Regions from separate parts of the Paenibacillus sp. G2S3 genome, predicted to be linked through region 1. Evidence: a T-box and tRNA genes for the amino acid it is inferred to sense, from the RefSeq annotation. Region 1 holds a T-box; the other holds one or more tRNA genes.

What was found. A T-box is a leader RNA that pairs with one kind of tRNA and senses whether it is charged. The one in region 1 lies ahead of pheS (phenylalanine--tRNA ligase subunit alpha), so its partner is inferred to be a tRNA-Phe.
Region 2: it encodes a tRNA-Phe, which carries the amino acid that the T-box ahead of pheS (phenylalanine--tRNA ligase subunit alpha) is inferred to sense. The anticodon was not compared.

What each region holds. Positions count from the first base shown of each region.
Region 1 is NZ_CP126095.1:1,814,454-1,830,661, forward strand. It holds gene ptsP (phosphoenolpyruvate--protein phosphotransferase) at 1-1,391, shown strand, start outside; gene pulA (type I pullulanase) at 1,802-4,141, shown strand; gene QNH28_RS07940 (diguanylate cyclase domain-containing protein) at 4,202-5,815, opposite strand; gene QNH28_RS07945 (ABC transporter permease) at 6,234-7,406, opposite strand; gene QNH28_RS07950 (ABC transporter ATP-binding protein) at 7,403-8,101, opposite strand; gene QNH28_RS07955 (efflux RND transporter periplasmic adaptor subunit) at 8,098-9,537, opposite strand; gene QNH28_RS07960 (hypothetical protein) at 9,593-12,154, opposite strand; T-box leader at 12,424-12,709, shown strand; gene pheS (phenylalanine--tRNA ligase subunit alpha) at 12,770-13,804, shown strand; gene pheT (phenylalanine--tRNA ligase subunit beta) at 14,156-16,208, shown strand, end outside.
Region 2 is NZ_CP126095.1:141,054-157,261, forward strand. It holds rRNA gene QNH28_RS00665 (16S ribosomal RNA) at 1-924, shown strand, start outside; rRNA gene rrf (5S ribosomal RNA) at 1,049-1,165, shown strand; tRNA gene QNH28_RS00675 (tRNA-Ile) at 1,211-1,287, shown strand; tRNA gene QNH28_RS00680 (tRNA-Ala) at 1,308-1,383, shown strand; rRNA gene QNH28_RS00685 (23S ribosomal RNA) at 1,553-4,481, shown strand; tRNA gene QNH28_RS00690 (tRNA-Ser) at 4,564-4,655, shown strand; tRNA gene QNH28_RS00695 (tRNA-Met) at 4,686-4,762, shown strand; tRNA gene QNH28_RS00700 (tRNA-Val) at 4,771-4,846, shown strand; tRNA gene QNH28_RS00705 (tRNA-Thr) at 4,879-4,954, shown strand; tRNA gene QNH28_RS00710 (tRNA-Asp) at 4,968-5,045, shown strand; tRNA gene QNH28_RS00715 (tRNA-Phe) at 5,112-5,184, shown strand; tRNA gene QNH28_RS00720 (tRNA-Tyr) at 5,194-5,279, shown strand; tRNA gene QNH28_RS00725 (tRNA-Lys) at 5,285-5,357, shown strand; gene QNH28_RS00730 (PucR family transcriptional regulator) at 5,507-6,601, shown strand; gene QNH28_RS00735 (ABC transporter ATP-binding protein) at 6,716-7,837, shown strand; gene hprK (HPr(Ser) kinase/phosphatase) at 8,048-8,986, shown strand; gene lgt (prolipoprotein diacylglyceryl transferase) at 8,999-10,030, shown strand; gene ppaX (pyrophosphatase PpaX) at 10,035-10,691, shown strand; gene QNH28_RS00755 (acyltransferase) at 10,688-11,197, shown strand; gene QNH28_RS00760 (acyltransferase) at 11,490-12,686, shown strand; gene QNH28_RS00765 (acyltransferase) at 12,729-13,883, shown strand; gene gntK (gluconokinase) at 13,957-15,486, opposite strand; gene QNH28_RS00775 (ATP phosphoribosyltransferase regulatory subunit) at 15,866-16,208, shown strand, end outside.

The DNA.
Region 1 (16,208 bases):
CTACACAATTCATTGAAATGTTCGAAAACATGAAGAGTGCTTACTTACAGGAACGTGCAGCTGACATGCGTGATGTGACCAAACGCCTGCTGAACCACTTGCTGGGTATTCATTATGTTAGTCCTGCAGAAATCAATGAAGAGGTTATTGTGATCGCTGAGGATTTGACACCTTCTGACACAGCACAGCTAAATCGCAAATACGTTAAAGGCTTCACAACAAACATTGGTGGACGTACGTCTCACTCCGCGATTATGGCACGTTCCTTGGAAATTCCAGCGGTAGTTGGAACTAAGAATGTCATGACAGAAGTGAATTCTGGGGATCTAGTGATTGTCGATGGTCTGAACGGTGACGTTCTTATTAATCCTAGTGAAGCAGAAGTGGCGGAGTACGTTCGCAAGCAGGAAGCTTACGACTTGCAAATTGCAGAGTGGAAGAAACTTCGTGATAAACCAACGATTTCTGCAGACGGTAAGCACGTGGAGCTGGCGGCTAATATCGGTACACCAAACGATGTCAATGGCGTAATTGAGAATGGCGGCGAAGGTGTAGGCTTGTATCGTACTGAATTTCTATACATGGGCCGCGATAAGCTGCCTTCTGAGGAAATTCAATATAACGCCTATCGTGCTGTGCTTGAGAATATGAAAGGCAAACCGGTAGTCGTGCGTACACTAGATATCGGTGGCGACAAAGAGCTTCCGTATTTGGATCTTCCAAAGGAAATGAATCCTTTCTTAGGATTCCGTGCGATTCGTCTTTGTCTGGATCGTCAGGATATTTTCCGTACGCAGCTGCGTGCTTTACTAAGAGCAAGTGTTCATGGGGATCTTCGCATTATGTTCCCTATGATCGCAACACTTGGTGAATTCCGTGCAGCCCGTGATCTTCTACTTGAAGAGAAAGCGAAGCTTCGTGAAGAAGGTAAGGAAGTATCTGACAACATTCAGCTCGGCATAATGGTTGAGATTCCTTCCACTGCAGTACTGGCTGACCAGTTTGCAAAGGAAGTTGATTTCTTCAGTATTGGTACGAATGATCTTATTCAATATACAATGGCTGCTGACCGTATGAATGAACGGGTTTCTTACCTGTATCAGCCTTACAATCCGGCCATCCTGCGTTTGGTCAAGAATGTAATTGATGCAGCGCATGCAGAAGGTAAATGGACAGGAATGTGCGGTGAAATGGCTGGGGACGCAACAGCGATTCCACTCTTACTAGGTCTTGGCCTTGATGAATTCAGTATGAGTGCAACGTCAATTCTGCCAGCACGTAGTCAAATTTCTAAATTGTCGGCTGCCGACATGAAGGAACTGGCTGCAAAAGCACTGCAACTTGGCACTGCTGAAGAAGTAGCTGCACTTGTTCAAAGCATCACTAATTAATAATTTCCATATGCATTACTCCGTTTAAGCGTTTTATAGCGTTCCAACTACTATTACCGACTTCCGCTGTTTGGAGGTCGGTTTTTTTGTGCTTATATCCATAATTTATTTGTTACATTGGCTTATGTTCATACGTGAGCGTTATACTCAACTAAGAATAACTAAATTCACTTTTTATTTGCTTTATTGCACAGATGTCTATGCCGATAGTAATAGTGATGAGTATAAAGTCGGTAAAGAACCCAAACCTGTCAATATGTCTTACATATAATAGTATGGATCCATAGAAAGTTTATACTCCTTTATCGACTTGCAGAGCTGTGCAAGTATTAATACGATCATAATTGGAAATATTTGGACTTATAAGTATCCCTATAAGTAGGTAGGGAGCCATAGGATGGTGTTAACTCATGAGTAAAAATGTTATAGATGCAGAATTAATGTTAGAGGTCTATGAAGGTAAAGACCTGGGCTTGACGTACTCGGTAGAGTACAGTGTATTTAAAGTCTGGGCACCTACTGCTTTTGCTGTTTCTCTAGTCTTGTACGAAACAGGTGGAAATCAGCTTAACATTGGATTTGATCCGAGCTCTACAGATAGTGGACGTGTTATATATATGCAGCGACAGAACGGTGGAGTCTGGCAGACTAAGCTATCAGGTGATTTAAAAGGGAAATATTATATGTACCGTGCTGTATATGCTGATGGAAATGTGACAGAAGCAGTAGATCCCTATGCAACAGCCGTATCGGCAAATGGTTTAAGAACAGCAATCGTTGATTTGCGGGGAACCCATCCTGAGCATTGGGAGAAGGATGTTGCTCCTCCATTACAGCATCCGGCTGATGCTGTTATTTACGAGCTGCATGTGCGTGACTTCTCCTCACATGAGAGTTCTGGCATGTACTATAAGGGTAAATTCAAAGCATTTACCGAATTTGGATTAAGGGATTCGGAAGCAAATGCAATAGGCATTGATCATCTGGTTGAATTGGGTATCACCCATGTACATCTGATGCCTGTGTTCGATTTCCAGACCGTTGATGAGTTAAGTGTTATGAAGCGTGGTTCGTCAATAGAACATACCGACTACAATTGGGGTTATGATCCTCAGCATTATAACGTACCGGAAGGATCATATAGCACTGATCCTACCGATCCAGAGCTCCGAATTCGCGAATTTAAAGAAATGGTTCAGGCTTTGCATAGCCGTGGGATTTCGGTGATTATGGATGTGGTTTACAATCATACGTACGCTGTAGAGAAGGGCCCCTTCGAGCCGCTTGTACCAGATTATTTCTATCGCCGTGACTATTTGGGACGTTTATCTAATGGCTCAGGAGTGGGTAACGAGTTAGCTACGGAGCGTCCGATGGTACGCAAATATATTAAGGATTCGTTGTCCTACTGGGCTTCGGAGTATCATATTGATGGCTTCAGGTTTGATCTTATGGGTCTGATGGACAGTGTGACCATGCGTGAAATAACGGAAGAGCTTCGACTTGAGGTGAACCCTAATTTACTGTTATATGGAGAACCTTGGACAGGAGGAGATTCTCCACTGGCAACAAAGACGCTAAAAGGTGTGCAGCGGGGAAAAGGATATGCTGTCTTCAATGATAACTTTCGTTCGGCGATCAAAGGAGATAGTGATGGATGGGGACGGGGCTTCATTACTGGAGAATACGGTAAAGAAGGGGCTATTGCAGCCGGAATCAAAGGAGCCATTCATGAATTTACGGACTCCCCTGTGGAATCTGTGAACTATGTAACCGCCCATGACAATTTGAATTTATGGGATAAGGTGCTTACCGTTCAAGGGGGATTTCAGGATGCCGCTTCACGGGCTAACCCTTATGTGAATGTAGATCTGGGGAATATTCTCAGCAATGAGACCGTACGCCGATCCTTACTTGCAAACGGAATCATCCTGACTTCGCAAGGGATTCCATTCCTGCACGCCGGTGATGAGCTCCTGCGTAGTAAATTTGGAGATCATAATAGCTATCGTAGTGGAGATATGATTAACGCGATCCGCTGGAATATGAAAAGTGTGTTTAAGCCTGTTTTTCAATATTATAAAGGCTTGATCGCACTGCGGCGTACACACCCGGCATTTCGTCTACATGGTCGCCAGGAAATTGAGCGTTCGCTTGAATTTCTGCGCTGTGATGGGGGGATAGTGTCGTACCTGCTTAGTAATCATGCAGGAGGTGACCTCTGGAACAATATAATGGTCATCTTTAATGCCAATAATGATCGAGTAAGGCTGTCTCTTCCTGAAGCTACTAACGGTTGGAACGTGGTAGTGGATCACACCCGAGCGGGGACTGAGGCATTCCGAATGGTTACAGGTAGCGAGGTGGAAATTGAAGGCTTGTCGATGATGGTGCTCTATGATGAATGTGGTGAGCCAGCACCGCGATCCAAAATTATCGAAGTACACTATGAACGGCCAGATGGAAATTATAAGGGCTGGAATCTTTGGGTTTGGGATACAGGCATTCAGGATGGACAATGCGATTTTCGGTATATGGAGGATGGGCGTGCAGTTGCACGAATTGAGGTTTTGCTAGATACCAAATCTATTGGGTATATACTACGACTTAATGACTGGGAAGAGAAAGATGGGGATAGCGATCGCTTTATTGACTGTTCCAAAACTGACGAACTTATCAAGGTCATGGTTATAGATCGTGATCAGGAGAATGATGGGATCTCAGATGATCATCTACAGTTAACCAGTTAAAAGAATAAAAAGAGCTGCTTCAGGGTTAGTTATACCCCGGAGCAGCTCTTCTTGATGTTCTTATGGTTTTCCGATGGTCTGGTTGGTTAAACCTACATCCAAAAGCTCGTAATAGAGATTAGCTTCATTCCCTCCATGGTCTTTGGAAAGGTACATCGCTAGATCAGCGGCACGCAGAAGTTCATTAATACTGCTTCCGTGTTCAGGAAATAGAGCAACGCCAATACTTGCGGAGGTATGAAAGCTAGATCCATTGTCAATAGACCAGGATTTGTTGAATAGCTTAAGCAAACGCTTTAGCATTTCATCTAACATTTCTGGAGAGGTGAATCGGTGCAGTACCACCGCAAATTCATCACCGCCAATCCTGAACGCCTGACCTACACCTTTGACCGTTTGTAAAAGCTCTCGAGAGAGCAGCTGCAGAAATTCGTCTCCAGCCAGATGTCCTAAGGTATCGTTTAGCTGCTTGAATCTGTCACAATCCAGCAGTGCGAGTGCAATATTCTTTCTCCGTTCTTCCGGTTGGTTGATGAGATTCTCCATGTACATTTTGAAATGAGCCCGGTTGGGAATCGCGGTTAAATGATCATAGAAGGCTAGCTTATGTAATCGTTCTTCGTATTGCTTCCGTTGTGTAATTTCACGGGACACTAACATAAATTGTGCTGGAAAATTATTACTTCCTCGAACAGGTGACACCTTTGTTTCCAGCCATACCCATTGCCCTTCAGCTCCACGCATCCGTAGCTCTGAGATACGAGGGGTTCCCTGAACGACACTCTTTAGTTTAGCCCAGGCAATCTCCGGTTCACGAATGTAGTTGGAGAGAGGGGCACCCTTTTTAGGAACATAGCCTAGAATACTTGAATGTGAAGGGGAGCTATACAGGATCAATCCGTTAGGATCAGTCAATATAATAAAGTCAGACATGGTTTCACCAATTAGCTGATAGAGTGTTTGTTCCTCCAGCATTTCATTCTTGAGCCAAATGATTTTGCGACCCAAATAAATAATAACCAAGAGCAGTATAAAAAAGACCAGCGAGTATAACGCAAAGAGCGCACTTTTTTTATCCTGGAACCCATCTGTTACTTGCAAGGCGTAGGTGTCTATCAGGTCTTCTGATTGATCCAGATGAGTTCTAACTTCATTTAACTGCATGTTCAGATTCACAGCTTGATATGAAGCGGGGTCCCATCCGATCTGCATCCGTTCAGCTATCAATGTATTCCCTGTGCTCTTCCATAGGTCTAGGGATGTTTCGAAGGCATAGAGCTTGTTCTCTAATTCAGTAAGTATTCTATTTGCTTGCTTTATACCACTGTAGGGATTGTTGATAGATTTGATGTCTGAACTCGCTAGACTTACCCGTTCTTCTGCTTGCTGATTATTGTCCTTATATTCTTGAATAAACTGATCACGTTCAGCTTCAGTGAGTGTCGAGCTCATGGAGGAGTGGAGAGCGATTGCGGCTTGATAAAGATCACGATCAGCGCTCAGTATAAGCTCAGCGTTCTCAAATACATCTTCATATAAAGAATCTGACATTCTGTTAATAGTGTGATTTAGATAGAGTAAAGAAGCTATACTAATCCCAACCAGTAGAATGGAGAGCGCAGCGAAAATAAAGATTAGTTTGCGTGTTACTTTGAAATCGAAAAATCCAGCCACGGCTATCTTCTCCCCGCATAAGATGGTTAAAAAATCTTATTGCTGCTAACGTATAACCTGCGGAATTTCCATTTGTGGCAGGTGTGTTTTATTTTTAAGCAAAGATGATGAGAGTGATGAATTAAAAAAAGAGGTGTTCTAACATAGTGGAAAATGAGGCATGGGAAAGATAAGTTGTGTGTGGATCGCAGTTTGTCGTACAACAAGTATATAGGACGTCCTACTTATAGAGCAATCGCTTCCTCAAATAAATATCATTAATAAAAAATTTAAATGATTATGGCATGGGCCTATTGCCTTATCTATATTCAAATTCATAAATCCTATTACCCAACTAATTCGCAAATGATATCCACACCAGCTCCTAAAAAAGCTGTCAAAGTCATAATAATGACTTTGACAGCTGACTTTGAAATAACTATTCATTACGTAGGGCATGAATGGGGCGAAGTCGAGCAGCTTTGTTCGCAGGCATCATTCCGAAAATCACGCCGATAAGCAAGGAGAAAACAAAAGATATAAGTACCATATCCCAAGCAATAGATACCGTAAGTGAAGTATACTTTCCTAGCAACCAACTACCTGCGACTCCAATGCCAACACCGATCACCCCACCCAATCCGCTAAGCACGATGGATTCGATCATGAATTGAGCGAGAATATCGAATTTTTTGGCGCCGATTGCTTTGCGGATCCCAATTTCTCTTGTTCTTTCATTGACGGATACGATCATAATATTCATAATGCCGATCCCCCCGACAAACAGTGAAATACCGGCAATGCCCGCTAATGCCATTGAAAGAGTGGCTGTCGTGGAATTCACAGTTTCCAGCATCTCTTGGGAATCAAATACGCTAAAAGCATTATCCGCATAATTAAATTTAGCATCTAACGTACTCTCAAGCTTCTCTTTTACGGTAGCTACAGTGTCTGCTGAAGTCGTCGCAATCGTGATCGACCGTACGCCTTTGCTTTTTAACTGACGCTCTGCAGTAGCTATAGGGATCAGTATGATATCATCATTGGAACCACTTAGACTAGAGCCTTTCGCTTCCAAGAGGCCGACGATTTTATAGCTGATCCCGTTTAGCTGGACCTTTTCACCTACAGGATCGTCTGTACCGAATAAATCCTCAGCCGTACCTGTGCCTATTAGCGCTACCTTCTGCCGGTACTCCGTATCAATATCAAGCAGGAAACGTCCTGACTGTACATGAAAATCCTTAACGTCCTCATAAGAAGGTGTAATGCCTTCAACAGTAACGCTAACATTCTCTGTATTATGCTTGGCTGTAACATTGCCACTGATCACAGGAGCTACATTTTCTATACCCTCTATATCTCCTAGTGCCAAGGCTTCTTCATAGGTCAGGGAGGTGGTAGCTCCACGGCCAGTAATGTTTACCGTCAGTTGATTTGTTCCGAGTCCATTGAGCTGCTCCGTAATCTGAGAAGTCGTTCCCTGACCTACAGAAACGAGGATGATAACGGATGATACACCAATGATAATACCCAGCATCGTTAAAAAGGCTCTTACTTTACTGCTGTAGATGCTTTTTAGAGCCATACGCATACTTTGAAATAATTTCACCTCGCATTCCTCCGATCTTCCACGAGGTTGCCATCCTGAATACGAATGATACGCTTTGCTTGCTTTGCGATTTCGAGGTCATGTGTGATTAGGATGATCGTATGACCTTGCTCATTTAATTCTTGTATCATCTGCATGACCTCTTGCCCAGTTCGCGTATCAAGTGCTCCGGTAGGTTCATCTGCAAGTAGAATCGGGGGAGCTCCTGCCATGGCCCGTGCAATGGCTACACGCTGCTGTTGTCCACCTGAAAGTTCAGAAGGCCGATGATGCATTCTCTCCTCCAAACCTACTTTAATGAGTGCTTGCTGCGCCGTTTCTCTGCGTTCTCGATGTGAGAGGCCACGGTATATAAGCGGAAGCTCCACATTCTCGACAGCAGACAATTTGGGGAGGAGATTGAAGTTTTGAAAGATAAAGCCGATCTTCTCATTTCGGATAATAGCCAGCTTATTGTCGGATAACTTGCGAACCTCTTGTCCGTCCAAAAGATAACTTCCCTCATCGGATACATCCAGGCATCCAAGCATGTTCATGAGTGTTGATTTACCAGAACCGGATGGACCTATAATCGCTACGAACTCTCCGAAATCGATTGAAAAGGAGAGGCTTTTTAGGACCGTCATGCTTTCTCCGGCCATAGTATAGCCATGGGTCATATTCTGAACTTGGATCAGCGGCGCTGAAGCACTCATCTGCTGCCACCTCCGCCGCCACCTGGTGCTCCGCCCATGCCACCAGCACCACCTCCACTGAAGCCGCCACCACTAAAGCCGCCACCGCTGAAATTAGCACCACCCATACCGCCCATACCACCTTGCATTTGCATCTCAGTACTAGTTGTGCCTGTTTTGGTAGAGATTACTGTAGGAATGATCACTTTGTCACCTTCATTTAGCCCACTGATGATTTCAATACTGCTCTCATCATGGATGCCCACTTCGACGGAGACTGTTCGCTGATTACTGTATCCTCGATTTCTTGTACCAGCTGTTCCGTTAGCCATAGCACCGCCGCGAGCATTAGGTGCTCCACTAGGCATAACTCCACCGCGAGCATCAGGAGCTCCGCTAGGCATAGCGCCACCGTCAGCATCAGGCGCACCACCATAAGGCATAGCGCCACCGTTAGCATCAGGAGCCCCGCTAGGCATTGGTGCCTGGCCCTCGCTAGATGCTTTTGAGGATTCAGCTGAACCCGCTGTTAAAGGGAGAGCTACTGTGTACTTGCCATTTCTTTCTTGAACAGCTTCAATAGGTACGGTTAACACATCTTTTTTCTCAGCTGTTGTAACTGAAACTTCTGCGGACATTCCTACAAGGGCACCTTCGGAGGTGGCTAAGCCAACGGTAACATCGAAGAGGGATACTCCATTGGAGACGGTGCCTTCCTTGGCGATCTTAGTAACACTCCCCTTGAATTCAGTGTCGGGCAGGGCATCCAATGAAATGGTAGCAGGCATCCCTATTTTCACTGTAGGAATATCAAGCTCATCCACCTGCACTATGACGCTTAAATTAGCATAATCGGTGATATCGATGAGTTCAGAGCCATCCATCGCTTTTTCACCGCTGGAGATGTTAACTGTTGTAACAGTTCCGTCAATTGGAGCGGTTAGGGGATCTGGAGGGATCATATCCTCTTGTACAGATGCGATTTTTTCGATTTGAGAAGCGATATCCGTTTTCGCTTTTTCAATCGAACGTTTGGCACTGGCCAATTCATCCTCGGAGGCACCTGCCACGGCAAGCTTCTTATACTGCTCCTGCTTGTCCTGAAGATCTGTTTCAAGCGAGGTAAGAGAGGTTTGTTCCTGCTTGAGATTATCGCTCAGGTCATCGCCTTCGAAGGTAATTAACTTTTGACCTTTTTTCACGACGTCGCCTTCTTTGACAAGCACCTCAGCAACGGTTCCAGCATCCTTCGTTTTTACTTTCCCTGTTTCGGTGGCCGTGACGGAGCCTGCTCCAGATACATTTACTACGATATCGCCCTTCGTAACCGTGGCTGTATTAACAGGCACTTCAGCGGCCTGACTATTCTTATCAGGTAGAAACGTATACACCAACAATCCGGCTGTTGCTACAGCTACTACTCCGATGGTCCAGAGCAACACTTTTTTCTTCTTCATTTCTTTCCTCCATAGATCATCAAATTTCTTAACACAGGCCACCCTCGCATTCCTACTAATTGCTGGATGGATTGCTAGCACCTGAATCGGTGTTTGAAGCGGAATTGCTGTTTGAAGTAGTAGATGCCGCCTGATAAGTGACAACATAGGTTTGTGTTCCCACCAGATTTCGATGACCTTGGAATTCGTCGTATAGATTCAACCGGATCGCACCGCCACCTAGTGTTTTGTAAAGATTGCTTGTGAATGTTGTGGTGTACGACTTGAAGTTACCTAATGGTAGATCTGTGCCAAGCGTTAATGTCTTCTCCATTGTTTGTCCGATGGGGTCGATCAGCTCTAGTACAAGCTTGTGCTCATAGGTGCCTGATTCGTAAAGCGTGCTGCTTGACAGGTTGTAGGTTAGTACAGTACTGAGCGTATCTTTACCACCAGTGACGGTGGCGACTGCATTTGTGACGGATAGGGTATAAGGGAACAATTCTATCTCCAAAAGATTCCCCTTTGACTCCACCGCAACATTATTAAGTCCCAGTGACACCGTATTGATATACCCCGTTGATTTCCCGCCAGGAGCCGTAAGCTTTCCTTCGGATACCCCTTCACCGATATAAAGAACAAGCTGAGAAGGATCTACCCCAAGTGGAAGCTTAGTCCAAATGGTAATCAGATTTTTCCCGTTAGGGCTCATGGAGGTTGTGGACTGGTTGACCTCGGCGTCGTAATATTGATTGTCTGGCGTTTTGTAATAAGCTACGAGTTGAGCCTGCTCCGATTTACGTGTTTCCTCACTGTTCATTTCCAGTTCTGTGTACATGATATTGGAGCTCGTACCCTGATAAATCGTTGTCCGGCGCTCTAACACTTCTGCCTTTTTACTTTCAAGCTCAATATGGAAGGAACTTAGTGCTGCAACTTCCTGAACACGGCTGTCTAACTGATTTGTACTTAATGAAAGAAAATTAATTTTGCTTTCGCCGGAGGTTTCTTGCAGCGTTATTTTTAATTGATTGAACTGATAGGTGTAAGGAACATTGGCCACGACATAAATGTCTGCGGATTCATTTGGCCCGAGAATGGTTTGCGTGCTTTCTGTGACGACTTGGGAAGTGCTGCTAATATCACTCTCACCAGCTTTAATGACACTTGTAAACGCCGGAAGCTGCACAGAGGTCGATTTCGTGTTGCGAATATTGATTTTAGCTACAAGCTGATCTTTGTCTGCCCAAGGTAGCCGCTGAATGTTCTCAAGCTTGACAGCAAATGTACCGTGACTGTTCTCCACCGCATATTCTGTGTCCTGCCAATTGTTAGTTTGCAGTGTGTAAGGAATCTGATAATAGGCAGTAGGAAAAATAATCTTACCCTCAACAGCGGGCTCAGTCATTTGCAGCTGCAACGTTCCTTGATTAATCGTTAGTGGAACGTCTACGCTGAGCTCGATCATTTTTTCTTCCAGCGGCTTGAGTGTTAGGTTAGCAAAAGCCTTTGTGTCCACCGGAAAGCTATATCCTTCAGTGGCTTTAACGGCAAACTCGTAAGCTGGCAAAGTCATCGCCTTGTTGCCGCTATTCTTTACTCGGAACTGCAGCGTCCACTTCGCGGTGCCGTTGTCGGCATAGACGTTAGCGCTTTTTAACTGCGTCTCGACAGTATTACTGTTGATCGTAAGCTTCTTGATGACATTGCTGGCTACGACAAGATTTGGTGTGGTAGCAGCAGGAAGGTTATAGGTGACGATGGGCAACGCTATTTTTAATGAGGTATCTTCTCCAGCAAACTGCAGAGTCATATTGTCTGTCTTCATATAAGAGGGGATTTCCGTCATGTAGTAGATCGTCTTTTTTTCCTGTGGCTGTACTTTGTAGTTACTGCTCGCATCATCAAGCGTCAGTTCAAATACAGATCCTCCTGCGGATGCGAGGTATCCCTTAAGTCCAGGATCACTTAGCACTTTGGTTCCTTGATTGGTTAAGCTCACACCTACTTTGGCGTATACCTTACCGTTATATTTGTAAATTTGCAGACTTTCCGTTTTGGTTGTTACAGGCTGATTATTCAAGGTTATCTTTTTACTCTGGCCTCTAGCGACCGCTTGTGAAAAAGCTGTAGGCAGGGTGAAGGTCCCCAGCTTCTTTTGATAGTCGGTACTGCTAAAATCCCAACTGAATACTGAAATCTTAACTCCATTTAAAGATGTGGATTTACCGACGTTTACGTAATAGGTTACGGATTGACTGCTTTTGGAGGGGATGGATTTGATGGTTGCACTGCTGGTTACTGAGCTTCCTTGGATAACCGTTCCTCCGGCAGTAGTTACCTTAGAGAAATAGTCCACAAGATTGATACTGCTTCCGCTCCCATTGTAATAGCTGAGGGTGTATGTAAGAATATTGCCGCCATCCTGAGTTAAAAAGCCAACATCGCTCAGCTTCACGCTAAAGTTGCTCTTTAAAGCTATCGAGCCGAGTTTATCCAGAGTGGATACGGTGGTGGTAGTTGCTGTTTTGTTCGATGTAATAGTCGTTGATGCCGCGTATGCTCCATACGCTGAAGCTTGACTCAGAACTGCTGCGCTAAGCATGAGCACAGCTACTTTTGTTCTTCGTGCATGCATGTAATTCCCTCCCGGTATAAAAGTCCTTGTACTATGAAGGTGGTGTATGATTGAGTACAACCATGCCTTCTTAATAATGGAAATTATCAAGCTCCGCTGAACGTTAGCTGAAAAAAAAGCCCCAAAATGGTGCTGAACCTTAAAGCCAGCTTAAAGCCAGATAAAAATTGCCCTAAATATGCTTGAGCTTGTCAAAACGACAGATTTTGCATATAATAAATAGACATATCTCTTGCATAAAAGAGATACCTGACAATTAGATTGAATTGTGAAATGCAGTGATGGAGAAGAGTACACAGTGCCTGACTTACAGGGAGGAGACGCCGTTGATTGAGAGCGTTTCTAGGAAACAGAGCTGTCGAAGTTCACTCCGGAGCAGTTCCTTGAATTCCTTAAGATTGCCTTGTAAGGAAGCGTAGGGGAAACCGGTCGCAGACCGTTATTTCTGTTAAAGTGAGATAGGTATCTGTCCAGCCAAAAGAGGGAATGAAGCTCTTAAGGGGAACAGATCAGCTTGTCTAACAAGGGTGGTACCACGGTCTTTTCGTCCCTTACCGGGAGGAAAGGCCTTTTTTTGTTGAACTAGACAATGATTGAAGGGGGCTGTACACGGCCATGAAAGAGAAGTTGGAAGCATTGAAGGTTGAGGCGCTGGCTAAGTTGCAGGAGGTTATGGATCCACAGGTTCTGAATGACCTGAGAGTGAAGTATCTCGGTAAAAAAGGCGAGCTTACAGAAGTTCTACGTGGTATGGGAGGACTTAGTGCTGAGGAGCGTCCGGTTATCGGGCAAGTAGCAAATCAGGTACGTAGTGCCATTGAGGAGATTATTGGAGCAAAGCAAGAGGCTTTTCAACAGCAAGAGACTCAGCAACGTCTGCAAGCTGAAAAAGTAGACGTAACCCTACCGGGTCGCCGCATGCAGCAAGGGGGCATTCACCCGCTTAGCAGAGTGGTTCAGGAAATCGAGGATATTTTCATTGGTATGGGCTACCGTGTGGCTGAAGGTCCGGAAGTGGAGACCGATTATTATAACTTTGAAGCCCTAAATCTGCCTAAGAATCACCCGGCACGTGATATGCAGGATTCCTTCTATTTGACAGATGACCTGCTTATGCGCACTCAAACGTCTCCGGTACAGATTCGTACTATGCAGGCGATGAATGGTGAAGTTCCAGTTAAAATCATTTGCCCGGGTAAAGTATTCCGCCGCGATGATGACGATGCAACGCATTCCTTCCAGTTCCATCAAATCGAAGGTTTGGTTATCGGCAGCAACATTCGGATGAGTGATCTGAAAGGTACCCTGCAACAATTCGTACAAGAGATGTTCGGCCCGAATACAGGCATTCGTCTTCGTCCGAGCTTCTTCCCATTCACTGAGCCAAGCGTTGAAGTGGACGTAAGCTGCTTCAAATGTGGCGGCGATGGCTGCAGACTGTGTAAGCAAAGCGGATGGTTAGAAATCCTTGGTGCGGGCATGGTGCATCCAAATGTTTTGAAAATGGGTGGCTATGATCCTGCTAAATATAGCGGCTTCGCATTCGGAATGGGTGTTGAGCGGATTGCTATGCTTAAATACGGCATCGATGACATCCGTCATTTCTATAACAATGATATGAGTTTTGTAAAGCAGTTCAAGGGCGTTTAGATTTTTGGTGGGCGAGCTGGCTTGCGGGTTAGGAGAAAGTAAGAAAGTAGGAGTTAGATTGCCGATCTTGCTTAATAAAAGACTATTTATAGAAGGAACGGAGAGAAATTTTGGAACTGTAGAAGCGCCAGCGTTCGCCTATATCCTCGGATTTCTACCGCGAGAAGCGGTTTTAATCAGGAAATCTGAGGATAACAGCGATCGGAAGTCCAATATTTTTCGTAGTGACTGCTCTAAATAGGACGGGTATGAAGCTTTGATCGAGTAATCCTAAATCGTACTACTCCCACAGGAAGCAGATCGAACGGCAAGTAGATAAATACATCTGAAACATAAAGGAAGTGAGCGGACATGAAAGTATCAACCGGATGGTTGGCTGATTATACATCGATTGAAGGAGTAACCGCCGAGAAGCTAGCGGAGAAGATTACCGCTGCCGGCATTGAAATTGACGGAGTAGAGCGCCGCAATAAAGGGATTTCCGGCATTGTAACCGGCTATGTGAAATCGAAAGAAAAACATCCTGATGCGGATAAGCTGAACGTATGTATCGTGGATGCAGGTCAAGGTGAAGATCTGCAAATCGTCTGTGGCGCAAAAAATGTGGCAGCGGGACAAATCGTTCCTGTAGCTCTTGTTGGCGCTAAGCTGCCAGGACTGGATATCAAAAAAGCGAAGCTGCGCGGAGTATTATCGCAAGGGATGATCTGCTCGGCTAAAGAATTGGGACTCAATGATAAATTGCTTCCTAAAGAGCAGCAAGAAGGCATTCTTGTGCTTCCTGAAGGCACAGAAATCGGTCAAGATATTTCAAAGCTGCTGGGACTAGATGATGAGATTCTGGAATTCGATCTGACTCCGAACCGTTCAGATTGCCTAAGCATGATTGGGGCAGCTTATGAAGTGGGCGCGATTCTTGGACGCGACATCAAATTGCCTGATCCAGCAAGCGAAATGATTGAGATTAGTGGGGCAGCTTCTAATTCCATTTCCGTAAAAATTGAGAATGAAGAACTCTGCAGTCATTATGCAGTTCGTTATATCTCAGGCGTGAAACCAGCAGCATCACCACTGTGGATTCAGAATCGTCTGATGGCGGCAGGGATTCGTCCGATTAACAATATCGTGGATATCACCAACTATGTGATGCTCGAATACGGACAGCCGCTTCATGCTTTTGATGCAGATAAAATAGAAGGCGGAGAACTCGGCGTTCGTCTTGCTCATGAAGGTGAAGTCCTGACTACACTTGACGGTCAAGAGCGGAAGCTAGAGCCGCATATGCTCGTTATCGCTGATGGAGCTAAAGTAGTAGGTCTGGCCGGAGTAATGGGTGGCCGGGATACGGAAGTTACTGCTGAGACGGTAAATATCGTTCTGGAATCCGCTAAGTTTGACGGAGGAACCGTTCGTAAAACCTCGCGTCAACTGGGACTTCGCTCGGAAGCATCGCTTCGTTTCGAGAAAGAAGTGGATCCAAATGCAGTGATCCCTGCATTGAATCGCGCTGCAGTACTTATTGCGCGTTATGCTGGCGGATCTGTGCATGAAGGAATTGTGCAAGCAGGAACAGTCGGAGGAGAAGAGAAGGTACTTACTTTGTCCTTGGAGAAGCTGAACCGTTATCTCGGAACAGATCTGTCCTTGCTAGAAGTGAAGACATTGTTTGGTCGTCTACATTTCAAATGCGGGGATACCGCACAAGGATTGATCGAAGTTCAGGTGCCAACTAGACGTGGCGATATCAGCTATGATGTTGACCTTATCGAAGAAATTGCTCGTTTGTACGGGTATGACAATATTCCAACGACTCTGATTGAAGGAGTTACAACACCAGGCGCATTAACGCATAAGCAATCGCTCCGTCGTGAACTGCGTCGCTTGTTGGCGCATGGCGGTTATCAGGAAGTGATGGGTTACTCCTTCATCCAGCCGAAACAAAGCAAAATGTTCCCTGAGTTATCTGAAGGCTCACAAGCGGTTAAATTGGCGATGCCAATGAGTGAAGAACGCAGCGTATTGCGAACTAGCCTTCTGCCACAGCTTTTGGATATTGCTAGCTACAATACTAACCGTCGTCAAAGTGACCTAGCGTTGTTTGAGATTGGCAATGTCTTCTTCACAGATGAAGAACAGTTGACTCGTCAGCCGCGTGAACTGCCGGTGCTGGGACTGTTGCTTAGTGGTAGTCTAACAGTGAAGCAATGGAACGTTTCTGCACAGCCTGTCGATTTCTTTGATTTGAAGGGTGCGCTGGAATCAGTATTTGCTTATTTGGGTCTCACAGACAAAATCATCTACGAGGGAGATAGTCCAGAAGGGTATCATCCTGGACGTTCCGCGTCGGTATATTTAGTTGGAGACGAGGGTCGTGTGAAGATTGGAACTATGGGCCAGCTTCATC
Region 2 (16,208 bases), 1.7 Mb from region 1:
CCTAAGGTCGCACTGGAAACTGGGTGACTTGAGTACAGAAGAGGAAAGTGGAATTCCACGTGTAGCGGTGAAATGCGTAGATATGTGGAGGAACACCAGTGGCGAAGGCGACTTTCTGGGCTGTAACTGACGCTGAGGCGCGAAAGCGTGGGGAGCAAACAGGATTAGATACCCTGGTAGTCCACGCCGTAAACGATGAGTGCTAGGTGTTAGGGGTTTCGATACCCTTGGTGCCGAAGTTAACACAGTAAGCACTCCGCCTGGGGAGTACGGTCGCAAGACTGAAACTCAAAGGAATTGACGGGGACCCGCACAAGCAGTGGAGTATGTGGTTTAATTCGAAGCAACGCGAAGAACCTTACCAGGTCTTGACATCCCTCTGAATCTGCTAGAGATAGCAGCGGCCTTCGGGACAGAGGAGACAGGTGGTGCATGGTTGTCGTCAGCTCGTGTCGTGAGATGTTGGGTTAAGTCCCGCAACGAGCGCAACCCTTAACTTTAGTTGCCAGCAAGTCATGTTGGGCACTCTAGAGTGACTGCCGGTGACAAACCGGAGGAAGGTGGGGATGACGTCAAATCATCATGCCCCTTATGACCTGGGCTACACACGTACTACAATGGCCGGTACAACGGGAAGCGAAGCCGCGAGGTGAAGCCAATCCCATCAAAGCCGGTCTCAGTTCGGATTGCAGGCTGCAACTCGCCTGCATGAAGTCGGAATTGCTAGTAATCGCGGATCAGCATGCCGCGGTGAATACGTTCCCGGGTCTTGTACACACCGCCCGTCACACCACGAGAGTTTACAACACCCGAAGTCGGTGGGGTAACCCGCAAGGGAGCCAGCCGCCGAAGGTGGGGTAGATGATTGGGGTGAAGTCGTAACAAGGTAGCCGTATCGGAAGGTGCGGCTGGATCACCTCCTTTCTATGGAGAATCGTTTCCTGCAATGGAAACATTCAAATCGGAAGCTTAGCTTCCACAATAGAACCTTCGGGTTCGAACACTCACTCGTGTTCAGTTTTGAAAGAGCAAGTCTCTTTCGTATGCGTTTGGTGGCGATAGCGGAGGGGTTCCACACGTACCCATCCCGAACACGACCGTTAAGCCCTCCAGCGCCGATGGTACTTGGACCGAAGGGTCCTGGGAGAGTAGGACGTCGCCAAGCGGACAACCATTCATTGGTTGATTCACAATGTTATATATGTTATATGGGCTTTTAGCTCAGTTGGTTAGAGCGCACCTCTGATAAGGGTGAGGTCGGTGGTTCGAGTCCACCAAGGCCCACCATATAACTTTATATCTTTTATGGGGCCATAGCTCAGCTGGGAGAGCGCCTGCCTTGCAAGCAGGAGGTCAGCGGTTCGATCCCGCTTGGCTCCACCATAATTTTAATTCAATACCTTCTTTAAACATTGATCCTTGAAAACTGGATACCGAAACGAATTTGCGTTTTAGAACATCTTTTAGCAACTTGTGTAAACAAGTAAATGTTATTAGTGAGATGATTCCAAGAGAAATGTCATTGTATGATATTTTCCTGCGGAAAAATCAAGGTTAAGCTAATAAGAGCACACGGAGGATGCCTAGGCGCCAGGAGCCGACGAAGGACGTGGCGAACAACGAAACTGCCTCGGGGAGCTGTAAGCAAGCTTTGATCCGGGGGTGTCCGAATGGGGAAACCCAGCTGTGGTAATTCGCAGTTACTCATTTCTGAATACATAGGAAATGTAGAGGCAGACCAGGGGAACTGAAACATCTAAGTACCCTGAGGAAGAGAAAACAATAGTGATTCCGTCAGTAGCGGCGAGCGAACGCGGAACAGCCTAAACCTAAGAGCTTGCTCTTAGGGGTTGTGGGACGTCTCACATGGAGTTACAAAGGAATATGGTAGGCGAAGAGGTCTGGAAAGGCCCGCGATAGAGGTAAAAGCCCTGTAGCCTAAACTGTGTTCTCTCCGAGACGGATCCCGAGTAGTGCGGGGCACGTGAAACCCCGTATGAATCCAGCAGGACCATCTGCTAAGGCTAAATACTACCTGGCGACCGATAGTGAAACAGTACCGTGAGGGAAAGGTGAAAAGCACCCCGGAAGGGGAGTGAAATAGAACCTGAAACCGTGTGCTTACAAAAAGTCAGAGCCCTATCTATGGGTGATGGCGTGCCTTTTGTAGAATGAACCGGCGAGTTACGTTTAACATGCAAGGTTAAGCCGAGAAGGTGGAGCCGCAGCGAAAGCGAGTCTGAATAGGGCGATTTAGTATGTGGACGTAGACCCGAAACCGTGTGATCTACCCCTGTCCAGGGTGAAGGTGCGGTAACACGCACTGGAGGCCCGAACCCACGTACGTTGAAAAGTGCGGGGATGAGGTGGGGGTAGCGGAGAAATTCCAATCGAACTCGGAGATAGCTGGTTCTCCCCGAAATAGCTTTAGGGCTAGCCTCGGTATAAGAGTAGTGGAGGTAGAGCACTGATTGGGTGCGGGGTCCGCAAGGATTACCAAGCTCAGTCAAACTCCGAATGCCATATACTTATTGCCGGGAGTCAGACAGTGAGTGCTAAGATCCATTGTCAAAAGGGAAACAGCCCAGACCATCAGCTAAGGTCCCCAAGTGTGTGTTAAGTGGGAAAGGATGTGGAGTTGCACAGACAACCAGGATGTTGGCTTAGAAGCAGCCACCATTGAAAGAGTGCGTAATAGCTCACTGGTCGAGTGACTCTGCGCCGAAAATGTAACGGGGCTAAACACACCACCGAAGCTATGGCTAGATACGTATGTATCTGGGGTAGGGGAGCGTTGTATGTGGGTTGAAGGTGTACCGTAAGGAGCGCTGGACAGCATACAAGTGAGAATGCCGGTATGAGTAACGAAAAGATCAGTGAGAATCTGATCCGCCGAAAGCCCAAGGTTTCCTGAGGAAGGCTCGTCCGCTCAGGGTAAGTCGGGACCTAAGGCGAGGCCGAAAGGCGTAGTCGAAGGACAACAGTTTGAAATTACTGTACCACCGTAATCCGCTATGAGCGATGGGGTGACGCAGGAGGGTAGTGACGCGGACTGATGGATATGTCCGTCTAAGCAGTGAGGCTGATGTGTAGGCAAATCCGCACATCATTAAGGCTGGGCTGTGATGGGGAGCGAAAATTGTAGTAGCGAAGGTCATGATCTCACACTGCCAAGAAAAGCCTCTAGCCAGGAGAAGGTGCCCGTACCGCAAACCGACACAGGTAGGCGAGAAGAGAATTCTAAGGCGCGCGGAAGAACTCTCGTTAAGGAACTCGGCAAAATGACCCCGTAACTTCGGGAGAAGGGGTGCCCCGGTAGTGTGAATAGCACGAGGGGGCCGCAGTGAAAAGGCCCAAGCGACTGTTTAGCAAAAACACAGGTCTGTGCGAAGCCGCAAGGCGAAGTATACGGGCTGACGCCTGCCCGGTGCTGGAAGGTTAAGGGGAGTGGTTAGGAGCAATCCGAAGCTATGAACCGAAGCCCCAGTAAACGGCGGCCGTAACTATAACGGTCCTAAGGTAGCGAAATTCCTTGTCAGGTAAATTCTGACCCGCACGAATGGCGTAACGACTTGGGCGCTGTCTCAACGAGAGATCCGGTGAAATTTTAATACCTGTGAAGATGCAGGTTACCCGCGACAAGACGGAAAGACCCCATGGAGCTTTACTGCAGCTTGATATTGAATTTGGGTACGATCTGTACAGGATAGGTGGGAGCCGTAGAAATCGGAGCGCAAGCTTCGGTGGAGGCGCCGTTGGGATACCACCCTGATCGTATCTAGGTTCTAACCTAGTACCCTTATCGGGTACGGGGACCGTGTCAGGCGGGCAGTTTGACTGGGGCGGTCGCCTCCTAAAGAGTAACGGAGGCGTTCCAAGGTTCCCTCAGAATGGTTGGAAATCATTCGAAGAGTGCAAAGGCATAAGGGAGCTTGACTGCGAGACCTACAAGTCGAGCAGGGACGAAAGTCGGACTTAGTGATCCGGTGGTACCGCATGGAAGGGCCATCGCTCAACGGATAAAAGCTACCCTGGGGATAACAGGCTTATCTCCCCCAAGAGTCCACATCGACGGGGAGGTTTGGCACCTCGATGTCGGCTCATCGCATCCTGGGGCTGAAGTAGGTCCCAAGGGTTGGGCTGTTCGCCCATTAAAGCGGTACGCGAGCTGGGTTCAGAACGTCGTGAGACAGTTCGGTCCCTATCTGTCGTGGGCGCAGGAAATTTGAGAGGAGCTGTCCTTAGTACGAGAGGACCGGGATGGACGTACCGCTGGTGCACCAGTTGTTTCGCCAGAAGCATGGCTGGGTAGCTACGTACGGACGGGATAAGCGCTGAAAGCATCTAAGCGTGAAGCCCCCCTCAAGATGAGATTTCCCAATTAGTAAGACCCCTTGAAGACGACGAGGTAGATAGGTTGGAGGTGGAAGTGCAGTAATGCATGGAGCTGACCAATACTAATCGGTCGAGGGCTTATCCTATACTTAAAACGCAAATTCAATTCGGATTCAGTTTTCAGGGAGTCAAATTCCTGTTTGGATTGCTGTGGTACTGATATCGTTTGGAGAGATACCCAAGTGGCTATAAGGGGACCCTCTGCTAAGGGGTTAGACTGCGTAAGCGGTGCGTGGGTTCGAATCCCACTCTCTCCGCCATTTTCAATCCATAGCATTTCTAATTATTGTGGCGGTGTAGCTCAGCTGGCTAGAGCGTACGGTTCATACCCGTGAGGTCGGGGGTTCGATCCCCTTCGCCGCTACCATAATACCTGGAGGCTTAGCTCAGCTGGGAGAGCATCTGCCTTACAAGCAGAGGGTCGGGGGTTCGATCCCCTCAGCCTCCACCATTTTCATCTCTTTAAGATTTATTTCACACCGTGCCGGTGTAGCTCAACTGGTAGAGCAACTGACTTGTAATCAGTAGGTTGGGGGTTCAAGTCCTCTCGCCGGCACCATTATTATCAATGCGGAACCGTGGTGTAGTTGGCCTAACATGCCTGCCTGTCACGCAGGAGATCGCGAGTTCGAATCTCGTCGGTTCCGCCATTTTTTTCCACAAGACTAGGGTGGGAAGTTTAATACTACCACTTTATTTTTATGTCAATTTAATATGGCTCGATAGCTCAGTCGGTAGAGCAGAGGACTGAAAATCCTCGTGTCGGCGGTTCGAATCCGTCTCGAGCCACTTTTCCCTGGGGGATTAGCGAAGTGGCCAAACGCATCAGACTGTAAATCTGCTCACGTACGTGTTCGGTGGTTCGAATCCATCATCCCCCACCATTTATGAGCCATTAGCTCAGTTGGTAGAGCACCTGACTTTTAATCAGGGTGTCGAAGGTTCGAGTCCTTCATGGCTCATCCCAAACAGAAAGTCATCACCTTATGGTGGTGGCTTTTTTTGTGTTTTATGGTTGTATTATAGTAGCGCGCTAGTGAAGCGATTAACATAATATAAGAGAATATGCTAAAATAGGCGAAAAGAGCAAAAGTGGTGGAGCATGGTGACTATGGATAGTGAGACATTGCGGAAAAATTTAGAGCAGCTCACCGGAAAGAGAACCGGAATCAAGCAGTTAGGGAGGCAGCATTCAGCTTCTCTTTTTAGCATGGGATTAGAAGCACAGGATCAGTTGGTTATCCATGAGGGTCATCTCTGGGCACCTTTGTATGAGAGTGACGGGCGTATAACCGCTGTTTGGGTAGAAATGGAGGGGCTCACCTCTCTGGAAGTACAACTGGTCAACTATGCAGTTCGAAATTTTGCTATTGCGCTTAAGGCTACAGGGCTTAGAGAAGAAGGTGAAGTGGAGGCACGGCAACTTGGTGCCTGGTTAAACACGGAGCTAGAGCAAGAAAAGAATGATTCTGAAATTCCTGATGAGATGAGCCTAAAAGGGCGTTTGTTCGGTGACATGATTCCATTCCTCCTTAGTAGTGAGATCGCACATAGTCCGCAGATCTCTTATCGTTCACTGATGAAATTGCTACGTAGCTATTTTGAGAACGAAATCCTCCTTATTCCCCTTCAAGAGAAAGAGTGGTTAATTTTAGCTCGTAAGGAGTTGCTTACGGGCGGGGATGATAAGGATGATGAAGAAGAGAGCGTAGATGATCTTTTAGCACAGACAAGTATGGGCTTACATGAGCTGATAGCGAGTGAATGGGTAGGCGTATTCCATTTGGCAGTAGCTCCTCCTATAGTCCCTGTTAAGGGGTTGACGGGATCTGTGGCTTTACTCAGGGAGACGATTGTACTCGGTCGTATTTTTCAAGTAGGAGAGTATATTCATTTACCTTGGGAACTGCATTTGGAACGTTTGGTTAACAGCATTCCTGATGCGCGCCGTAAACAGTTGCTTGGACAAATTGGCGACTATTCCACTGTACTATCAGATAAAGAAACGCTGCTAACTTTGGAGACCTTTTTTGAAATGGACTGTAATGTAAGTGAAACCGCCAAGAAGTTATATATCCATCGTAATACGCTGCTATACCGTCTGGATAAGATAAAACAAGAGACTGGTGCAGATGTAAGAAGCTTTGGGGACGCTGCTATTGTGAAGCTTACTATGCTTTTGTATAAAGTGACGAAAAGGAAATAGGTTTTTTGTGAACCTTACAAATAGCCATAGTGTCCCGACTGGGGTAATATAAATGTACAAGGAAACAGAATTTTTATTTTAATTAATTAATAATTAACTCGAGGGGGAAATACAATGGCAGGCGTACGTTTAGAGCATATTTTCAAAAAATACCCGGGTTCAGATAAAGCAACAGTAATCGATATCAATCTTGATATTAAAGATAAGGAATTTCTAGTATTGGTTGGACCTTCCGGTTGCGGTAAATCCACAACTTTGCGTATGATCGCAGGTTTGGAAGAAATCTCCGAAGGTAAAATGTACATTGGCGATCGTGTAGTTAATGACGTTGCACCTAAAGACCGCGATATCGCGATGGTATTCCAATCCTACGCCCTGTATCCGCATATGAGCGTATACCAAAACATGGCTTTCGGTTTGAAACTTCGTAAAGTGAAGAAGGATGAAATCGACAAGAAGGTTCGCGAAGCTGCTAAAATTCTTGATATCGAGCATTTGCTTGAACGTAAACCAAAAGCGCTTTCCGGTGGTCAACGCCAACGTGTAGCTTTGGGACGCGCTATCGTACGTGATCCACAAGTCTTCTTGATGGATGAGCCTCTTTCCAACTTGGATGCTAAACTTCGTGGTCAAATGCGTGCTGAAATCACTAAACTGGTTAAACGCCTTGAAACTACTTGTATCTACGTAACGCATGACCAAACAGAAGCTATGACAATGGGTGATCGCATCGTAGTTATGTATGATGGTATCATTCAACAAGCAGCTTCCCCTGAAGAGTTGTACAATGAACCTACAAACTTGTTCGTAGCTGGATTTATCGGATCCCCTACAATGAACTTTATCAATGGTACTTTGTCTGAAGTGAGCGGTTCTATCCGTTTCCGTGCTGAGAACCTTGATGTTGAAGTACCAGGCGGAAAAGCTCAAATCATCCGTAACAAAGGTTACATCGGTAAAGAAGTAATCATGGGCGTTCGTCCAGAAGATATCCATGAAGAGCCAGTATTCTTGGAAGCTTCTCCGAACACAATCTTTACTTCATTGGTTGATGTTACTGAAAACCTTGGTCACGAAATGCTCCTTTACTTGAGCGGCCTTGGTAAATCTACTGTAATCGCTCGTGTAGATGGACGTTCCACTACTCGCGAAGGCAGCAAGCCAAAATTGGCTATCGACATGAACAAAATTCACTTCTTTGATAAAGAATCCGAAGCTAACATTTTGTTGGGATAAGATTGTAAAGATCTTTTCTCTCTTGATAAAGCCACCCGAAAGGGTGGCTTTATTGTTTAGATGGACCTTGTTTGGTTAGGCGCTAAGATTGCATTCATAAGCGTTATCAATTAAGATAGCAGGAGAATTACCTCCGGAATGTAATGAGATCGCTGCCAACCGGACGCAGTAAGCGGACAAATACCGCAGGTAACGAAAGGACGAACTTACATGGCTAAGAAAGTAAAAGTATCTGAATTGGTACAGCATTTTCAATTAGAGGTTATTTCCGGCCAGGAAGGTCTAAAGAGACCCATTACGGTCGATGACCTGAATCGCCCAGGACTAGAGATTGCTGGTTATTTTGAATATTATCCAGAAGAACGTGTTCAATTACTAGGCAAAACAGAACTCGCTTTTTTCTCCATGCTGCCTGAAACTGAGCGGAAAAGTCGACTTCGTGGAATTTGTAATGACAACACACCTTGTATTGTAATTACACGTGGTTTGGATGTACCTCAGGAGCTAATTGACATAAGTAATGAAAAGGCTCTTCCAGTGCTTCGCAGCGCTATGGCTACGACTATTTTCTCCAGTCGTTTGACGAGCTTCTTAGAAGGAAAACTAGCCCCTACGGCGACTATTCATGGCGTACTCTGTGATGTATATGGTGTAGGTATGCTAATTACGGGTAGTAGTGGGATTGGTAAAAGTGAAACAGCCCTTGAACTTGTAAAACGCGGACATCGATTGATTGCTGATGATGCAGTGGAAATCCGTCAGACTTCAGATAACCAGCTGCATGGTACAGCACCTGAGTTAATTCGTCATTTATTAGAGATTCGTGGAGTAGGTATCATTAATGTAATGACACTTTTTGGTGCGGGTGCTATTCGTAATCATAAACGGATTACACTTGTTGTTAGATTGGAAGCTTGGCAACAAGACAAGCAGTATGACCGACTTGGACTCGACGAGGAAACGACACGGATTATAGATACAGATGTTCCACTTGTAACGATTCCCGTACGTCCAGGGCGTAACCTCGCAGTTATTATAGAGGTTGCAGCAATGAATTATCGCCTGAAACAAATGGGCTTTAATGCAGCCCTGCAGTTCACGAATAAGTTAACTGCGACCATATCTGAAGATATGGATGATCTTGATTAGGAGTGTGAGAGAATGTTCCCATTAGCACTAAATCCTATTGTCTTCTCAATTGGATCACTGCAAGTACACTGGTACGGATTAATATTAGGTTTCGGTGCACTCGCGGGATTATTTCTTGCGATCCGCGAGGGCAAACGGTTTGGTATACCACAAGAATTTTTTATGGATATGCTGCTGCTGGGTGTGCCCTCGGCCATTATTGGGGCACGGATTTATTTTGTAGCGTTTAAATGGGAGGATTATAAGGACAATTTAATAGATGTCTTTAAGATCTGGAACGGTGGCATCGCTATTTACGGTGCGTTAATTGGAGCCATTATTTGTGGGATTATATATTTCCGCTATAAGGGCTACCCTTTCTGGCGTATCGTTGATATTTGTGCACCTGGACTACTCGCGGGTCAAATGATTGGCCGCTGGGGAAACTTTGTCAACCAAGAGGCATACGGAAGTGTGGTTGAAGAGTCATTTTTACGGGATAAACTGCATTTACCGGACTTTATTGTGAATCAAATGTACATAGGCGATGCTTTTCATCATCCGACCTTCCTGTATGAATCTCTTTGGAGCTTACTGGGCATTGCACTTCTCATGGTCCTCCGTCGTCAGAAATTTGTGCGTGCCGGTGAGATCTTCATGTCTTACTTTATATGGTATTCCATCGGTCGTTTCTTCATCGAAGCCATACGTACGGACAGCTTAGCGTTTAATGGAAGTGCAGGCTTGGCATCCTTTATGAATGGATTGTGGAAACCGATGGAATGGTTAGGTTTTGAACAAGGGTACTTGGACCCAAGCTATGGAAATATCCGTATTTCTCAGCTACTTGCTCTACTGATCATCGTCGCAGCTGTACTACTTATCATTATTCGTCGGGTAACCGGAGAGCCTAAAGCACATTATTCTGATCCTATCGTGTGCACTAAGCCGATTCATGCAGATAGTGTAGTGCCGGAAAGCGCAGCAAATACACCGCAGAAAGCTCGTCAGGGGGAACAACCTGGGCAAGGACAGCCAGCGGATGGAGATAAGAAGGAGCAGTAAAACTATGATAGAATGCGTTCTTTTTGATCTAGATGGAACGATTGTCGATACGAATGAGCTAATTATTAGTTCGTTTATGTACGCGCTGAAGGACAATGGTCTAGCTCCACTCACCAGGGAAGAGATTATTCCACATATGGGCACGACCCTTCAGCAACAGATGAGAGTCTTCTCTGGTCTTGAGGATGTAAGTGGTGCGCTTGAAAAATCCTACCGCTCTTATAATTATGAACATCACGATGAGTTAGTACGTCCCTTTCCTCAGGTGAATGAGACGATGGAGGAGCTTTTACGTCGTGGGATTAAAATGGGGATTGTAACCACTAAGATTCGACCTACAACGATTAAATCGCTCGAGATGTTTGATTTGCTAAAGTACATGGATACGATTGTGACGGTGAACGATGTTACTGAACCAAAGCCACATCCAGAACCTGTTCTGACTGCTGTCAATAACCTTGGCGTTGATCCTCGTAAAACTCTTATGGTGGGTGACAGTACAGTTGATATTCAGTCAGCAAAAGCTGCAGGCGTATATGCGGCTGGTGTATCGTGGTCATTAAAAGGCGAAGACACTCTCCGCAAGTATGATCCTGACTATATCCTCCATAACATGAGGGATATTATAGAAATTGTGGAACGAGGAACGAGTGAATCGTGAGAAACGTAACCCGATATCCTGTAGAAGGTCATAACTCACTTTGGTACATTTATCGTACGGTCAGCCCGTGGAAGGGTGTCCGCAACTTTATTTTTATTCAGATCGCCCGTTATTGCCCGATTCTACCGTTAAAGAACTGGATCTATCGACGGATACTTGGAATGAAGGTTGGTAAACACACGGCCTTTGGCCTTATGGCGATGGTGGATGTGTTTTTCCCGGAGAAAATAACGGTGGGTGAGAATTCTATAATTGGTTATAACACGACGATTCTGGCGCATGAGTATCTGATCAAGGAATATCGTCTGGGCGAAGTAGTGATCGGTGAAAATGTATTGATTGGCGCGAATACAACGATTCTTCCCGGCGTAACCATCGGAGATGGGGCAGTTGTAGCGGCTGGTTCGGTGGTACACAAGAACGTAGCGGCTGGCTCTTTTGTCGGAGGTAATCCACTGCGGGAGCTGCGCCCTTCCTCAACGGAAGAACAATCGGAACAAGTGTAAGTGATGCTTTCTTAACCCTGCAGTTACATATTGCGTTTTTTTAGCGCAGGTTCTGCAGGGTTTCTTGCGTCCTAGAGAAGATTATTAAGGAAACTTTAAGTTCTTCTTAAGTTTTTTAAACAGATGCATTCGATATAATTATCGTTAGTGATAAGGCGAATCCCACGCTAGCATTCAGCTTCTAATATCAGAATGTAAAATCAGCAGGTACAGTCTTCCTGGTATTTTCAGTTTCCACATTCCGCTTAGCGTCTCTATGAACAACCATCATAGTAGAGAAGAGGAATAGAACATGAACACTACGAGACAGGAAAGGCTGCCCCAGCTGGATATTTTCAGAGCATTAGCTATATTAGGTGTACTGCATGTGCATGCCTCATCTTTTGCTGCTGGAGAGCAGGCACTGCATTCTCCTTATTATTATTGGCTGAACTGGATTAACATTTTCTTTAAATTCGGCACGCCCTCATTTATTTTTCTAAGCAGCTTCGTATTGTTTTATAATTATTATGGTCGTCCTGTGACACGCAGCTTGATCATTAATTTCTATCGTCGTCGATTAAAGTATATCTTACTGCCTTATTTGCTAGCTTCTATGGGCTATTATGCACTAACTCTATATGTGAACGGACGATTGACGCAGAACCTTGGAGACAACTTGTTAAGCTTTTCTAGAGCGTTATTCTCGGGTTCCGCATATGCGCATTTGTATTTTGTCTTTATTTCCATTCAGTTTTATTTGCTTTTTCCAGTGCTGCTTAAGCTATTGCAGAGCTCCCGATTCTTAGTACGATGGGCGGTGCCGCTCGGGTTTGCTCTTCAGTGGGGGTTTATTTTCTGGAATAAATACGAACTGCATATTGTTGAAAAAGGGAGCTTAGCGATCTCCTACCTGGCTTACTATATGATGGGGGCTTATATCGCCATTCACTTTGAGAAGGTGAAGCTATGGCTGATAAAGCCATGGAGAGAGCTGCCTGCCAAGCAAAAAGGATGGACTGCCCTATTAGTGGGCTTGTGGTTAATTGCAGCCTTTATCCATGTGCAGCTATGGTATGTGGCCCGCCATTTTGGGGTGTGGACGGATTCGCTGTGGTACGAGCTGTTATGGAATGTCCATACGATGTTATCGGCATTGGTTCTGTTGTACGCTACATTTTTGCTTTATCGTAAGGCCCCTCGTGTGATCGTTGCTTTCTTGACTCGTTTAGGTGAGCTTTCATTTGCGATTTATTTGATTCATCCGCTATTGCTGGCGATATATCGCAGGTTCCGATATCAGATTCCCCTAGAGTCGCTAACTTATGTTTTCTTCATCTATGGGGGACTTGTATTTGCATTGGGAGGAAGCTGGTTCTTGGTGCAGTTTGCTTTTCGCCGAATTCCTAAGTCATGGATCTTTTTGGGGAGTGTTCCTCGGTCTCTAGAGTCTAGTTCGAAGGTGAAGTCAGGACATGCCTCGGATGAGATGAGGAAGGTTAATACTTGATTAGGCATCATTTTGATGCGGAGCTTAACAGGAGGAAAGATAATGAGACAAAAAGAAAGAATTCCGCAGCTGGATATATTTCGAGCGATTGCTATTTTCGCAGTGCTAGCTATTCATGCTACCTCGCGAACGTTGGCGGAGACACTAGGTACAAATATGTTTCATCCGTTCTTATTTATTAATAAATTTAGCCAGTTCGCTGTACCCTCATTCATTTTTTTGAGTGGGTTCGTGCTGTTCTATAACTATATTGATCGTCCTCTGGGCGGAAAGACGCTGGGGAAGTTTTATAGTAGAAGGTTGCTTTATATTATTGTGCCTTATGTACTATTCTCGCTGCTGTATTTCGCATTAAAAATGACGGCGGGTCATACATGGAGCTTACCTCCAGGGGAGATGGCTTCTAAGCTTTGGAAGTATTTATGGACAGGAACGGCATACACGCATTTGTATTACATTATTATCATTATTCAGTTCTACGTATTATTTCCGCTCATTCTGTGGTGTCTGCAAAAGGTTCGTCGTCTGGCGGCTTGGGCGCCACTAATCGGATTAATTCTACAATGGGGTTTTGTACTGCTGAATAAATACATGACTAATAACGGGTATTGGCAGTTGTCCAAAGGCAGTCTGGCAATCACTTATTTCTCGTATTTCTTGCTGGGTGCTGGGATTGCAGTATATTATCCTACTTTGAAAAAATGGCTGGTACCTTCACGTGAAGGCTGGCGTGCCGGTAAAGGTCCGGTATGGATTACATTGTGGTTGTTATGGATTGTAGCAGGGGTTGTTCATGTTGAGCTATGGTTTAACAACTATACGAAGAAAACAGTCATCAATAGTTTATGGTATGAGGGATTCTCTAACCTTCATGCGCTGCTCTCTTGTGTGGTGTTGCTACAAGCTTCCTTCTTACTGTACGGAGCGGGCCGTAGCTTGCTCACAAGACTGTTGTTATCTGCCGGAGTTTGCTCTTTCGGAATCTATTTACTGCATCCGTTACTGCTCTTCTTCTATAGAAAATTACCGTTTCACGGGGGTTCCCTTGCATATACCGCAGCGATTGCTGGGGGTTGGCTCTTTGCGTTGCTAGGTTCTTGGCTGGTAGTAGCTCTAGCCTTCCGATATACGAAATTAGCCTGGATCATCTTCGGATCGGGTCCACAGAAAGCGAAATCAGGATCCAAAAGTGCATAGTCTTTTGCAAGGAAATATATAAAAGCGTCGGTTTTCCCACATATGTGGGTAGCCGACGCTTTTTATTTTTGCCTTATTCTCCAGCTTGTTCCCGCTGAAATTCTGCAATGGCTTGATACTGGCTTTCGAGACTACGGTAGACAGAAATATAGATCGGCAGCAGCTGTTTGTAGATCTTGGTATGTTCATCAATTGGAGTATGCTTATGGGTTGAACCAATCATGTCAAACACGACATCAAAGGAATCGACTCGACCTGTTGCATAAAGGCCAAGTACAACCGCCCCGAGGCAGGAGCTCTCGATACTCTCCGGAATGACAACCTCCTGATCAAAGATATCAGCCATCATCTGCCGCCACACTGAGGAGCGGGCGAAGCCGCCTGTGGCAAGGATTCTGCTTGGGCGTCCGATTTGCTCTTCCATAGCAAGGAGAACCATATACATATTGAAGATTACGCCCTCTAGTACTGAACGAATCATATGTTCTTTATGGTGATTCATAGAAAGGCCAAAGAAGGAGCCGCGGGCATCCGGATTCCACAGCGGCGCCCGTTCCCCGGTCAAGTAGGGATGGAATAAAAGTCCGCCGCTCCCCGCAGGAACTTGCTCCGCGATGCGAGTTAGAACCTCGTAGGGGTCAATGCCGAGACGTTTGGCGGTTTCGACTTCAGAAGCGGCGAACTCATCCCTTACCCAACGGAACAGCATACCGCCATTGTTGACGGGTCCTCCAATTACCCAATGTTTTGGGGTTAGGTTATAACAGAAGGTCCGTCCTTTGGGATCGGTGAGCGGGTGATCCACTACGGTACGAATTGCTCCGCTAGTTCCAATTGTAGCGGCCACTACACCGGGCTCAATTGCGCCTACGCCGAGGTTGGACAGGACGCCATCACTGGCGCCAACAACAAATGGAGTTGTAGGGAGCAGCAAAAGCTCCTCTGCCAGACCAGGGAGCAGCCCTTGCATGATCTGCGTGGTGGGAACAAGCCGCGAGAGCTGATCTGTTGTAATGTGGGCAATCTCCAAAGCTTCTTTATCCCATTCTAGATTCTCCAGATTGAGCATGCCTGTGGAAGAGGCAATGGAATGATCGATGATGTATTCGCCAAACAGTCTTGCGAATATGTATTCTTTTATGGAAATGAATTTAAAGGTTTGCTGGAACACTTCTGGATGTTCTTCCCGAAGCCACATTAGCTTGGTGATCGGAGACATTGGGTGTATAGGTGTACCTGTGCGTAGATACAATTCATGGCCGTTTAGCTCATCCTTCAAACGAAGTGCGCATCCGGCACTGCGATTATCAGCCCATGTGATGCAGGCAGTTAGGGCCTTACCCAGTTTATCAACTGCAATGACACTGTGCATGGCTGAACTGAAGGAGACGAATAGGATTGCATCCGCAGATACACCGCTTTGCCGCATAACTTCAGAGATAGTATGGAAGACTGCACTCAGGATTTGTTCTGGGTCCTGCTCCGCTATTGAGGGTGAGGGCTGATGTAAGGGATATCCTACATTAGCTTGTGCAGCGATGGCTCCTTTTTCCTCGAAGAGAACTGCTTTGGTACTTGTAGTTCCAATATCAACGCCAATCATATAGGATTTAGTCACGCATTAGCCCTTCTTTCTAGTTGTAAGTAGATTTTTAGAACACTAATTACAGAATTATGAAGTACAATCATATTAGCTCATTATAGTATTGGATAAACGTGGAGGCAAAATAAAGGGATTCCCAAGTATTGGTTCGAAGTACATAAGTGTTTGATTCAGATTTTCTTTGTGAACAATTCAACCTAGGTAGACAAGCTTTAAGCATACAAGCATTAGAATTGAAGTCATAGCTTTACCCCGTTAGATTGACGAAAAAGCAGTGACCATGATACGATATTGAAAATACTTTAATTTGCTACCACTTTACCATAGTAAAGTAAACATAAACAGTATCTAATGATAACTGATGAGGTGAACAATGAAGATGTCCAAACCAAAGGGATTTGAGAAGCCGTCTGGCGTTCGGGACTATCTGCCCCGGGCCGTAACGAAACTACGTAAAATTGAGAATGATGTACTGCATTGCATGAGTCGCTGGGGTTATCAGCAAATGATGACTCCGACACTAGAATATTACGATACAGTTGGCGTAGCTAGCTCTACGTCCGACCAAAAGCTTTATAAATTGCTTAACAATCGTGGTCAGGCGCTAGTGCTTCGTTCTGAAATGACAGCTCCGGTTGCCCGTGTTGTGGCATCTTTATTGAAGGATGAGCCATTGCCATTGCGGTTGTCCTATCACGCTAATGTTTTCCGTGCCATTGAGG